3 regions of the Desulfitobacterium sp. THU1 genome follow, and region 3 is predicted to be linked to each of the others. Evidence: riboswitches for the same ligand, from Rfam matches in the RefSeq annotation. Region 3 holds a riboswitch; each other region holds the start of a gene.

Region 1 (3,820 bases), on a different contig from region 3:
TAATTCATATTAATGGCCCTCCTCCGCGAGAAACGCTTCATATTCGGCGGCAGACATTAATCCATCTAAATCCTTTAAGTCATCAACTTCTACTTTAACTAACCAACCCTCTCCATAGGGATCGTTGTTCAGTAGCTCGGGAGAATCCAGGGCCTCTTGATTGAATTCGATGACCTTGCCCCCGACAGAGGAGATAATATCCGATACCGCCTTCACAGATTCCACTGTTCCATAAGCTTGCCCTGCTACCACGGTCGTATCGACCTCCGGTAACTCAACAAATACTACATCTCCCAAGCTTTCTTGGGCATGTTGGGTAATTCCTAAAACTACTGTATCTCCTTCTACCCTAGTCCACTCATGAGATTTGCTGTACTTTAATTCCACTGGATTCATATGATCATCCTCCTTAATTATGTGGGACTACAGTCCCCAATACTTGCATCTGTTATTACTACTCTGAGAAAAAGTGACCCATGAGCGTAGCTTAACATACCGGTGAGAGCGATTTCACTGTGTAAAAGGCAGCTAAGGCTTCTGCCTCGCTTCACTCGCCATAAGCCAAGCTTTCTTTAGCGCGGAAGGGCGTTATAGGAAACTCGGCTTGTGTGAAGAATGAACAGAAGCCCTAGCTGACTTATCCACGGAGTGGATAAGCTACTCGACCCAGAAAATATTCTCATTCATCAGTGGGGCCGCTTATAGAACTGAGAAGGCACAATCTGAGCCTTGACTGCTTTGCCCCGAATCATAACATCGAGTGTTTCTCCTAGTTGGGCATACTCCGCGGGAATGAGACCTAAAGCAATGTTTTTATTTAAGGTTGGAGAAAAAGAGCCTGAAGTAATAAACCCAATTTCTTTACCCTCCCTCTGAAGGGGATAGTGGGAACGAGCAATTCCCCTCTCGATCATTTCCAGACCGACGAGCTTACGGGGCACCCCTTTTTCCTTCTGAGCCAAAAGGACCTCCCTGCCGATGAAATCTTCTTTAGCCAACTTCACAAAGAAGCCAAGTCCTGCCTCCAAAGGAGTAATATCTGGACCCAATTCATTGCCATATAGGGGTAAGCGAGCCTCAAAACGCAGCGTATCGCGAGCCCCGAGTCCGATGGGCTGCACACCCACTTCACTTCCCGCTTCTAAGATTCTCCGCCACATTTGCGGTGCCTGTTCAGGAGATAGATAAATTTCAAACCCATCTTCCCCGGTATACCCCGTCCGTGAAACCAGACAAGGCACGCCATCCACTTCCCCTTGCTTGAACCAGTAATACTTGATTTCTTGCAAATCTAGATCTGTCAGCTTTTGGAGAATTCTCTCTGCTTGGGGACCTTGTAAGGCCAATTGCGCATACTCTTGGGAACGATTCTCCAGCTTCACCGCAAAATTCTTGGTTTGCTCCTGCATCCAGGCAAAATCTTTATCCGTATTAGAGGCATTGACGACAATTAAATAATGGCCCTCACGCATTCGATATACGAGCAGGTCATCGACGATTCCTCCATCCGGGTAGCACATGGGGGAATATTGAATTTGTCCATCCTTCAGGTGGGATAGATCATTGGTGAGTATGTATTGAATAAATGCTAGAGCATCCTGACCCTTGACCTCTACTTCACCCATATGAGAGACGTCAAAAAGTCCTGCCTGATTGCGTACTGCCTTGTGTTCTTCAATAACTCCTGCATACTGAACGGGCATTTCCCAACCGCCAAAATCGATGAGCTTGGCTCCCAACCTTTGATGTTCTTCATAGAGCGGAGTTCTTTTGAGTTCTGCCACTTCAACCACCTCCTAAAATATGAGTATTTACTAATTCAGCTAAAAAGATGAAAATAAATAAAAAAACAGAGGGAATAACGCGTCGCGTTACCTCTGTCCCTTTAACCTGAGAGATTACCTAGCGGCTACCCCTTTGGTGTTCTCATCTGAGAAGCTCTCCAGAGTTTCGTCTTCCAGCAGTACTTTTGCCTGAGAGTTTCCCCCAGAATAGTGCGACATTCTGGCCGTTTCTCCTTCGGCGCTCAACACATGAGTCTCTCCCGCTAGAATCATTCGAAACCTATACAATTATCTGCTTTAATTATAGTCAGGAAACTGAGATTCGTCTAGACTATTGCCCTAAGATTCTAATAATTAATTATGTAAAATTCATTATGCAAAACTAACGATGTACTGCCCCTTAAAGCTTGTGAGCGATACCGTTCAAATCATTGCCCACGTGTTGCAATTCTTGAACCATCATCGCTATTTCTTGAGTAGCTTTTGCTTGTTCTTGGGCAATCACATTGTTTTGAAATACACCCTTAACGATTTCTTCCATGGTTTCTTGAAACTTCATCAGAAGGTCATTGATCTCATTAGCTGAACGATTGCTTTCCTCGGCTAGCTTCCGGACCTCACCGGCAACCACTGAAAACCCTTTACCCAACTCACCAGCTCGAGCCGCCTCAATTGCTGCATTAAGGCCCAAGAGATTCGTTTGCTTCGACACACGACGAATAAATTCAGTGACCCCTTCTGTAGCCTTTACTTGCTGCTTAGCCTCTTGGGCGACAGTAGCGACAGTCTGGCTCACACTGGCAACCTCTTCAGAAGAGGCAGCCATTTCTTCCAGTGCTCCGGCAGCCTGCTCGATAGACTCTCCTATATGATCGACATGCTTCTTAAGAATTTCCTTAAGCTCTTCATCACGTAGCAAATAAGCAACCATGGCAGCAGCAACCTTAGCCACAGGAGTCACGATGGCGAGGGGTCCGGCAACTCCAAAGGTTCCCACCTTTTCTTCTTCTAAAAAAATAGCAAGATTCAAGCCCTCGCGGATCTGTCCTGAACCATTGGCTTCATCTTCCGCTGTAATCTTGATTTCGTTGATTGGAGTACTCATAATGCGCTGAGCGCCCGCATGTAAAACGCCTACCCGTAGCCTTGCTGAATCAGCAATAATAATGCCATGGGGGTCACAGACGATGCCGTGGTATCCACTTTCCGAGTAAATCAAATCAACAATTCGGTTGGCCAGATTCTCCGTGACTTTTTTCATAATCCTCTCTCCTACCTCTGCTGTGCGTCTTAGTGTCAACTCCTTAAGGGGCCGAAAAAATTATAAAACGCGCAATTTTCCTATTATTTTTATAATACTCACTTATCTAATAATTGTCCAATGATTTAAGGAATAAATTGTGACCTATTACTCTAATTTGGGTATTATTTTGGGTATTAAATAAAAGAGAAAAGACTTGCCTGGTAAAGTTCCAAGAAGTCTTTCTAAATAACAACCAATTATTTATCTAAGTTCTAGAGGCGGCTTACCACCGATGCACATCTTGGGCATAGACTCGGATGGTCTTGATCTTGACCCACTTTAGCATCATAAATCCAACAACGTTCACATTTATCACCGGCCGCCGAGCCCACTGCGATGCCAAGCCCTTCAATGGATTCCGCCATGGTGATTCCTTCTGGTTTTCCCTCTCCTGCTTGGTGTACATAAACCTCAGAGACAATAAAAATCTCCGCCAAGTTCGGAATAGCCTTCAAGAATGCTTCGAGTTCTGCATTCGGGTAAATCTCGACTCGAGCTGTCAACGAGTGGTTAATCAGCTTATCTTGACGAGCCTTTTCGAGGGCCTTCGTTGCTTCTGAACGCACAGCCAATAGAGTATCCCATTTCTTTTCCAAAACTGCATCCATCCATTGGGGATTAACCTTTGGCATTTCCTCAGTTTGGATATTCGAGCCTTCAGCTATTGCTGGGATATATGGCCAGATCTCATCTGCCGTAAAGGTTAATACCGGAGCAATCAGGCGTACAAGAG
Region 2 (3,820 bases), on a different contig from region 3:
GGGAAAAGGGAACCCCGCTGGTGGTGATCGACCCGCTCCTGACCCATACAGCGGATAGAGCGGATTATTATATTCAGATCAAGCCAGGCACCGATAGGTGGCTGGCATGGGGTATAGCCAAACGACTCATCGAGAGTGGTCAGATCGATCATGAGTTCCTTGAGCAAGTGACTCAAGGCTTTGAGGAATATAGGGAAGGACTTGAGAAGATTACCCTTGATGAAGTCTGTTCACAGACGGGAGTTCCTTTAGCGGTCCTTGAAGACCTGGTTGAGCTCTATGCTCACTTTCGCCCCGTCGCCAATTGGCTCGGCTTCGGCATGCAACGTTATCGTCAGGGAGGGGAATCGGTCAAAGCCGTGAGTGCGCTTGCCGCTTTGACAGGGAGCTATAACTCACTCGGGGGTGGGGTGTATTTTCTCCATCGCCCTCAGGAGGAATATCCCCAATCCTTAGCAAAGCATGAGGGGGTTCCACATCCCTTAGTCCCTGCTTCTCGTGAGGTTCCTGTCAACGATTACCCACGTAGCGCGATGAAACTTCAGGATCCGCCCCTTAAAATGCTTTGGCTATCCTGTGGCAATCCTTTAGCCCAAGATTATAATCTTCGAGCCTGGCGTGATTTGTTTCAGCAGATGGAGCTGATTGTCACGGTGGATCTTTACCTGAATCGCACCGCTCGACAGTCTGACCTTGTCCTGCCAGCTGCCTCCTTCTTTGAGGAAGAAGACTTGCATGTAAGCTTTTGGCACAACTGGCTTTCCCTTAACCAAAAGGTATTACCTGCTTTCTATGAAGCGAAGAGTGATTTACAAATTGCTAGGGAATTAACGGTTAAGCTCAATGAACTCCAACCTGGGTTCTCAAATTTTCCCTCTGAAAAGACACCCTGGGATTGGATCGAAGGGGAGTTATCCCCGGAGGTTAGAGAACTTTATGACTTAGAGGACCCTGTTGATCTTAAGAAGCGTTCCTACAAAAGAAGGAAGGAAACTACAAGAGGAAAGGAAGCGCCCTCCGCCCAATGGATATACAATTTCCCCACATTTTTGCCGCACCTGTTTGCTAAAAACCACATCTCTGGCCAAGACGCAGAGTCCTCTCTGATGACTTCCGCGCCGGCGCTGTTTCCCTATAATCTGCTTACCCCCCAATCCTTGCTTAAGTTCCATACCCAATATGAAACGTTAACCTGGCTCAATCCGGAGGGAACGGAGGAGCCCATCATCGAACTGGCGGAGGAGATTGCCCGTCAGCATAATATCCGTGAGGATTCTTGGGTTGAGATCTATAATGAGACTGGATCGATAAGTGGTCGAGCTAAGATTAACCCTGATCTTCCGGAGAATGTCATCCTCGTGGAGCAAAGTGATCGCTATCCTATTAATAGTTTGATCAGTGGCCAAGGACAAGAGGGGGAGAGTATTCCGTATTTTGATTGCAAAGTCAACATCAGGAGGGGGAGAAAAGATGTTTAAAAGAAAGGGCTTCCTCTTTAATGCCAACCTTTGCATCGGCTGCCGTGCTTGTGAGATGGCCTGCCGCAATGAAAACCATACCCCTGCTAATATCCACTGGCGACATGTTAAGGAAATCGATGTGGGGACATACCTATCTATGGCCTGTAACCACTGCGATAGTCCAGAGTGCTTTCGCGTCTGTCCTAAGCATGCCTTTAATAAGCGAAAAGATGGGATTGTGGAGATCGACACTTCCCTTTGCAACGGTTGCCGCATCTGTGTCAAGGCTTGTCCTTATGATGCTCCCCAGTACAATATAAATACCAATAAAGTGACCCGCTGTCAGATGTGCTATCCCCGTCAGGACTATGGGCTACCCCCAGCCTGTGTGGAGGCATGCACCACGGGTGCCTTGACAACCATAGACCTCAATGACCCTCAGCAACCGGAGACAGTGCGAGTGATTCCGGGGTTTGCTGATATTCGGTTAACAAAGCCTTCGATTCGCTTTTATCCACCGCGGCCGAAGAAGAGATATTTTCTTAAGAAGAATTCTTGAGTAAATGGGACTCCTTAGACTGGGTTTGCAATTTTTAGCTACTGTGCTTATAATACAATATAAAGTTAATAGGACTGGATGAAGTTCTCAGGAGTGCATGGGTGTTAAGCCGATGGTAAACTGGAAATGGACAGAACTCTGGAGAGTTCCGCAAGGACGCCGAAGGGGCAAGACAGTTGATATGCTGTCCAATCTCTCAGGCAAAAGGACAGAGGAAGAGCATTTTGAGCGTTTTGGACTACGATTCTTTACAATGGATGGTGCCGGCTCAGATGAATTCTTTTTGCTCACCAGAGTCAAACTTTTAGTTGACTCTTTTTTATTGTCCAAATTGGGAAGCATACAAAGAGTATTAAGTAAGAAAAAGGGGTAAGGAAAATGAGCTTAGAAAGTACTAAGGAAACCTCCAACCGCGTGATCATCTCCATTCTCGGCAAGGATCAGATCGGTATTATCGCTTGGTTGACCGGGCGTTTAGCTGAAAAATCCATCAATATCTTAGATCTTAGCCAAACGATTCTCCAGGGCTTTTTTACCATGATTATGATTGTCGACGTTACTCGAGCAATCGAGTCCTTAGGGGATCTCACGAAGCAGCTGCAGAGTGAGGGCGAAGCCCGTGGCTTAAAAGTTAATGTTCAGCATGAAGACATTTTTGAATTCATGCATCGGGTTTAAGGGGGTAAAACGATGAAAATGCATATCGCTCCCCACGAAATACTACAAACCATTGAGATGGTAGAGAATGAGAACCTCGATATCCGCACAATCACCATGGGTATTAGCTTGTTGGATTGTGCCGGAGATGATATTCGGCGCGTGGAACAAAAGATTTATGATAAAATCACTCAGCAAGCGGAGCATCTCGTGAGTGTAGGGGAAAGTCTATCCGCTCGCTATGGGATTCCCATCGTCAACAAACGGGTTTCCGTAACGCCGATCGCTCTTCTCGGCTCAAGCTTTAACCCGGAGGAAATGGTGCGCTTAGCTAAAGCCCTGGACCGAGCGGCAGAGGTGGTGGGCATCAATTTTTTGGGAGGCTTTTCGGCTTTAGTTCAAAAGGGCCTAACCAAAGGAGATCGGGCCCTCATCGCAGCTATTCCTCAAGCCTTAGCAGAAACGAATCGGGTTTGCTCCTCGGTGAATATCGGTTCTACGAAGACCGGGATCAATATGGATGCGGTCTTAACCATGGGAGAAGTCATTCTTGAATGTGCTCGCCGCACCGCGGACCAAGATGGTATTGCCGCTGCTAAGCTGGTTGTCTTTTGCAATGCACCGGAAGATAACCCCTTCATGGCCGGATCCTTTCATGGGGTAGGCGAACCGGAAACGGTGATCAACGTAGGGGTCAGTGGGCCCGGCGTGGTGGCTCATGCGGTCAAGAAGAGCCCGGATGCGGATTTAGGAGAAATAGCGAACCTGATTAAGCGCACAGCCTTTAAGATTACGCGTATGGGTGAACTCATTGGTCGTGAGGCATCCAAGGCTCTAAATGTGCCCTTTGGGATTGTGGATCTTTCCTTAGCTCCCACCCCAGCGGTGGGGGATAGTGTGGCAGAAATCTTAGAGAACATGGGGCTGGAGCGGTGCGGAGCTCACGGAACCACTGCTGCCTTGGCCTTACTCAATGACGCCGTGAAAAAGGGCGGCGCCATGGCCTCCTCCCATGTGGGGGGGTTGAGCGGAGCTTTTATTCCTGTCTCGGAAGATGCGGGCATGATCCGCGCGGTAGAGGAAGGAGCTTTGAGCATTGAAAAGCTAGAGGCTATGACATGTGTCTGCTCCGTGGGCTTGGATA
Region 3 (3,820 bases):
AAAGCGATGTCGATGCTTTCTCCTTTTATTTTGGCTATCTCCTCTTTGAACATGGCTTCAGCTCTTTGAATATCTGCCTGAGGTTCTCCCCACCAATGCCACCAGTTAAGATCGCCGGCATGAAAGACTTGTGCTCCCCCTTGATCCACAAGTTCAAGGAGAAAGGAGATTCCTATATCAGTAGATCCATAGGCCTTAATTTTTAAATCATCAATAGGGGTTTTTTCATAGGGGGATAAAAAAGTGATATTTTCACCTTTTGGGGGGATGTGGGAGTCTCCCTCGATATCAGAGCTAAAAATGTAGTGGATGTTGGGATAATCCTTTTGCCATTCGAGAATTGCCGGATTAAAGTGGTCTGGATGGGAGTGAGAAGAAAAGACATAGATTTTCTTATTGTCGGGAAGTTGAAGGGAGCCTTGATAGTAGTCAAAGACCAGAAGGGACTGGTCTGTTTCTACTTTAAAACCACTGTGCTGGATATATTCAATAGTTATGCCAAGGCTTCTTATGGGAGTGTTCATGAAATGCCCTCCATTATATGAGATTTATACAAAAAGAGTTTGTGTTCTTTCTTAAAAATTACTACACTATGGATAAGGGTGCAATACGAATACGGGTCAATGTGGAAAAAAGGGGGATACCGCAATGAAGTTTAAATTTACCCACAATAATTTTAATGTGCTTGATCTCGAGAAAAGTCTGGCTTTCTATAAAGAAGCCCTAGGGTTCCAAGAGGTAAGGAGAATAGCGCCGGAAAGCGGTGAATTTATCCTCGTCTATTTAGGGGATGGAGCAACCTCACATACCCTAGAGCTTACTTGGTTGAGGGACAGGAGTGAACCCTATAATCTTGGGGAAAATGAATTTCATCTCGCCCTTGAGGTGGATGATTACGAGTCAGCTCATGCGCATCACCAAAAGATGGGCTGCATTTGTTATGAAAATGAGGCAATGGGCATCTATTTTATTAACGACCCCGACAATTATTGGCTAGAGATTCTGCCGAGTTCCATGGCCTAAGAAGCAGCCAGCCCACATTGCAGATGGAGAATTAATAGCGATAGGGTTCTGATTTGCGTTAAGTAAATCAGAACCCTTCTTTGTTAGAATCAGGACTATTATCAGCGACTACTTATTCTCGATAACCGGGATAGGCTCATTGGAGACTTCGTCCAAGCGATCTTCCCAGAGATATTTCTTGGTCTCCGATACAATCACACCACTTAGGAGCAAGAGGGCCACAAGGTTGGGGATCGCCATCATCGCGTTCATGGCATCGGCAAAATCCCAGACGAATTGGAGAGTGACTATCGAACCGAAGAAGACGGCCGTAACCCAGAGAAGGCGGTAAGGGAGAATTCCCTTTTTACCCAAGAGATATTCAACAGCCCTTTCACCATAATAAGACCAGCCGAGGATCGTTGAAAAAACGAAGGTTAATAGACCAAAGGTCAAAACAATGGGACCAACGACTGGAATTTGGTTAAAGGCCATAGATGTTAAATCGCCACCCTTTAATCCCTCAGCAGCCGTCGGATTGCTGATTATACTGCTGACGACGACTAGGCCGGTCATCAAGCAGACGACCACTGTATCCCAAAACGTTCCCGTGGCAGAGACAAGAGCTTGACGAACAGGGTTTCTCGTTTGAGCAGCAGCGGCCACGATTGGAGCGGAGCCTAAACCAGATTCATTGGAGAAGAGCCCGCGGGCAATACCATAGCGAGCGGCCATGATGACACTGGCACCGACAAAGCCGCCGCCGGCAGCGGTAGGAGTGAAAGCGGATTTACAAATTAAAGTAACAGCAGGCCATACGTATTGGGAATTCATAACCAGGATAATGAGACACCCCAGGACATAAGCAATAGCCATAAAGGGAACGAATTTTTCACATACGCGAGCGATCGATTTTACACCGCCAATAATGACAACCCCCGTCAAGGCAGCTAAGAGAAGACCCGTAATAATGGGGCTAATGTGGAATTGAGTATTCAGCATACCTGAGATAGAGTTAGCCTGAGTCATATTGCCAATGCCGAAGGCAGCAATCGAGGTAAAGATACAGAACAGAACTGCTAGCCATTTCATGCCCAATCCTCTTTCCAGTGCATACATGGGCCCACCGAGCATAGTGCCGTCAGAAGTCTTGACCCGATACTTTACCGCTAATAAAGACTCACCATATTTAGTGGCAATACCAAATACTCCAGTCAACCAGCACCAAAGCACCGCACCGGGGCCGCCTAAGGCAACAGCCGTAGCCACGCCGACGATATTACCGGTGCCGATGGTGGCCGCTAGAGCGGTCGTCAGGGCTCCGAATTGGCTGACATCCCCCGCTGCGTCGGGGTCCTTAGTGAGAGAGAGTTTAATCCCTTTGATGATATACCTTTGAATAAAACGAGTACGAAAAGTAAGAAATAAGTGCGTACCAAAGAGCAAGACCAGAATAGGTGGTCCCCAGAGGTAACCGTTCAACCAGATAATAAAGTTGTGCAAAGTCTCCATAATGTTTTCTCCTCCTTTAATCTCATGTATCTGCCCTCTCAACTGCTCATTAGGGTTGCGTTTATATAAAAAGAGCCAATCTTAAAGATTGACTCTGAGTAGGCGGACGAGGGGTACACAATAAGGAGAATGCTTTGTAGCAACTCCTTTTTATCTCTGTCCTTTTGCCTGAGAGATTTACAACACATCATTGTATTGCCCCTTCGGCGCCCTAAATCGAGTCTCTCCAGAGTTCTGTCCATTTCCGGTCTTCGACTTGTTTCGTCACCTGAAAGTTTAACTTCTTCGGCGGGCTAGAGCCCTTCTCCCGTAAATCTCATCCAGTAAAATTATGAAGTTCATGATTATCTGACTATTCAGATTAGTCCAATATCTCAATAAAGATATTTATAATTATAAAGAAACTATCCATTTTATTCAAGATATTTAGGAATATATTTTGATTTTTGAAAAGGGCTTGCCTGTTGCATTGAATTGCGCTTGCATATAATATTTACTTATTTTAGGAAATGGTATATAATAAAAGACAATTCAACATTCCCTTTTTTTCGAAAAATATATAACCATTATTAGCGGCTATCTGGCGATAGTCGCTCTATATTTATCACAAGTGATCACAAGAAAAGGAAGGTTCAGGAGAAATGAGAAGGAAAATTAGTATCACAGCCGTTGATCAGGAGCGTCTCTTAAAGCTTATCAATAAGGAAAGAGAGTTTGGTAGCGCTAAAAACCAGGATTATTTAAAAAACCTTGAGCAGGAATTGAATAATGCGGATGTGGTATCCTCAGCAGAGATTCCTCGTGATGCCATTACTATGAATACCCAAGTAACGCTTAAGGATATGGAGTCCGGAGAAGAGACTACATATACCTTGGTTTATCCTGAAGATGCTGATTTATTGGAAGATAAAATTTCCGTCCTTGCCCCTGTGGGGACGGCTATACTTGGTTATCGCCAAGGGGATACCATTGATTGGAAAGTCCCTGATGGTGTGGTTCGCCTCAAAGTCGAAAAGATTGTTTATCAACCTGAGGCTGCCGGAGACTATGATTTATAAGCCTTAGAACATTCTACAGGAAAGGTTGATATCCATGGACAATGATAATAAATCGTCCAATTTTCTACGCCACATTATTCTTGAGGATCTACGAACAGGAAAAGTGGATCAAATCTATACACGATTCCCCCCCGAACCTAATGGATATTTACATATTGGACATGCAAAATCTATTTGCTTAAACTTTGGTTTAGGTGACGAGTTCAAAGGGAAGACCAACCTGCGTTTTGATGATACGAACCCCGTGA

Evidence for each region. A riboswitch is a leader RNA that binds a small molecule or an ion and turns the genes downstream of it on or off. The one in region 3 is predicted to bind glycine.
Region 1: it holds a riboswitch for glycine, as region 3 does, so the genes downstream of both, gcvT (glycine cleavage system aminomethyltransferase GcvT) here and AAC978_RS07095 (alanine/glycine:cation symporter family protein) in region 3, are expected to answer to the same signal.
Region 2: it holds a riboswitch for glycine, as region 3 does, so the genes downstream of both, AAC978_RS10950 (ACT domain-containing protein) here and AAC978_RS07095 (alanine/glycine:cation symporter family protein) in region 3, are expected to answer to the same signal.

Annotation. Positions count from the first base shown of each region.
Region 1 is NZ_JBBWUA010000002.1:238,652-242,471, forward strand. Features, by position in the region: gene gcvPA (aminomethyl-transferring glycine dehydrogenase subunit GcvPA) at 1-8, opposite strand, end outside; gene gcvH (glycine cleavage system protein GcvH) at 10-396, opposite strand; gene gcvT (glycine cleavage system aminomethyltransferase GcvT) at 687-1,784, opposite strand; glycine riboswitch at 1,874-1,950, opposite strand; glycine riboswitch at 1,952-2,057, opposite strand; gene AAC978_RS03405 (methyl-accepting chemotaxis protein) at 2,185-3,045, opposite strand; gene ileS (isoleucine--tRNA ligase) at 3,300-3,820, opposite strand, start outside.
Region 2 is NZ_JBBWUA010000012.1:54,707-58,526, reverse strand. Features, by position in the region: gene AAC978_RS10960 (molybdopterin-dependent oxidoreductase) at 1-1,478, shown strand, start outside; gene AAC978_RS10955 (4Fe-4S dicluster domain-containing protein) at 1,471-2,019, shown strand; glycine riboswitch at 2,148-2,241, shown strand; gene AAC978_RS10950 (ACT domain-containing protein) at 2,398-2,697, shown strand; gene AAC978_RS10945 (PFL family protein) at 2,710-3,820, shown strand, end outside.
Region 3 is NZ_JBBWUA010000005.1:144,905-148,724, forward strand. Features, by position in the region: gene AAC978_RS07085 (MBL fold metallo-hydrolase) at 1-524, opposite strand, end outside; gene AAC978_RS07090 (VOC family protein) at 649-1,023, shown strand; gene AAC978_RS07095 (alanine/glycine:cation symporter family protein) at 1,132-2,514, opposite strand; glycine riboswitch at 2,661-2,754, opposite strand; gene rnk (nucleoside diphosphate kinase regulator) at 3,156-3,572, shown strand; gene AAC978_RS07105 (glutamine--tRNA ligase/YqeY domain fusion protein) at 3,607-3,820, shown strand, end outside.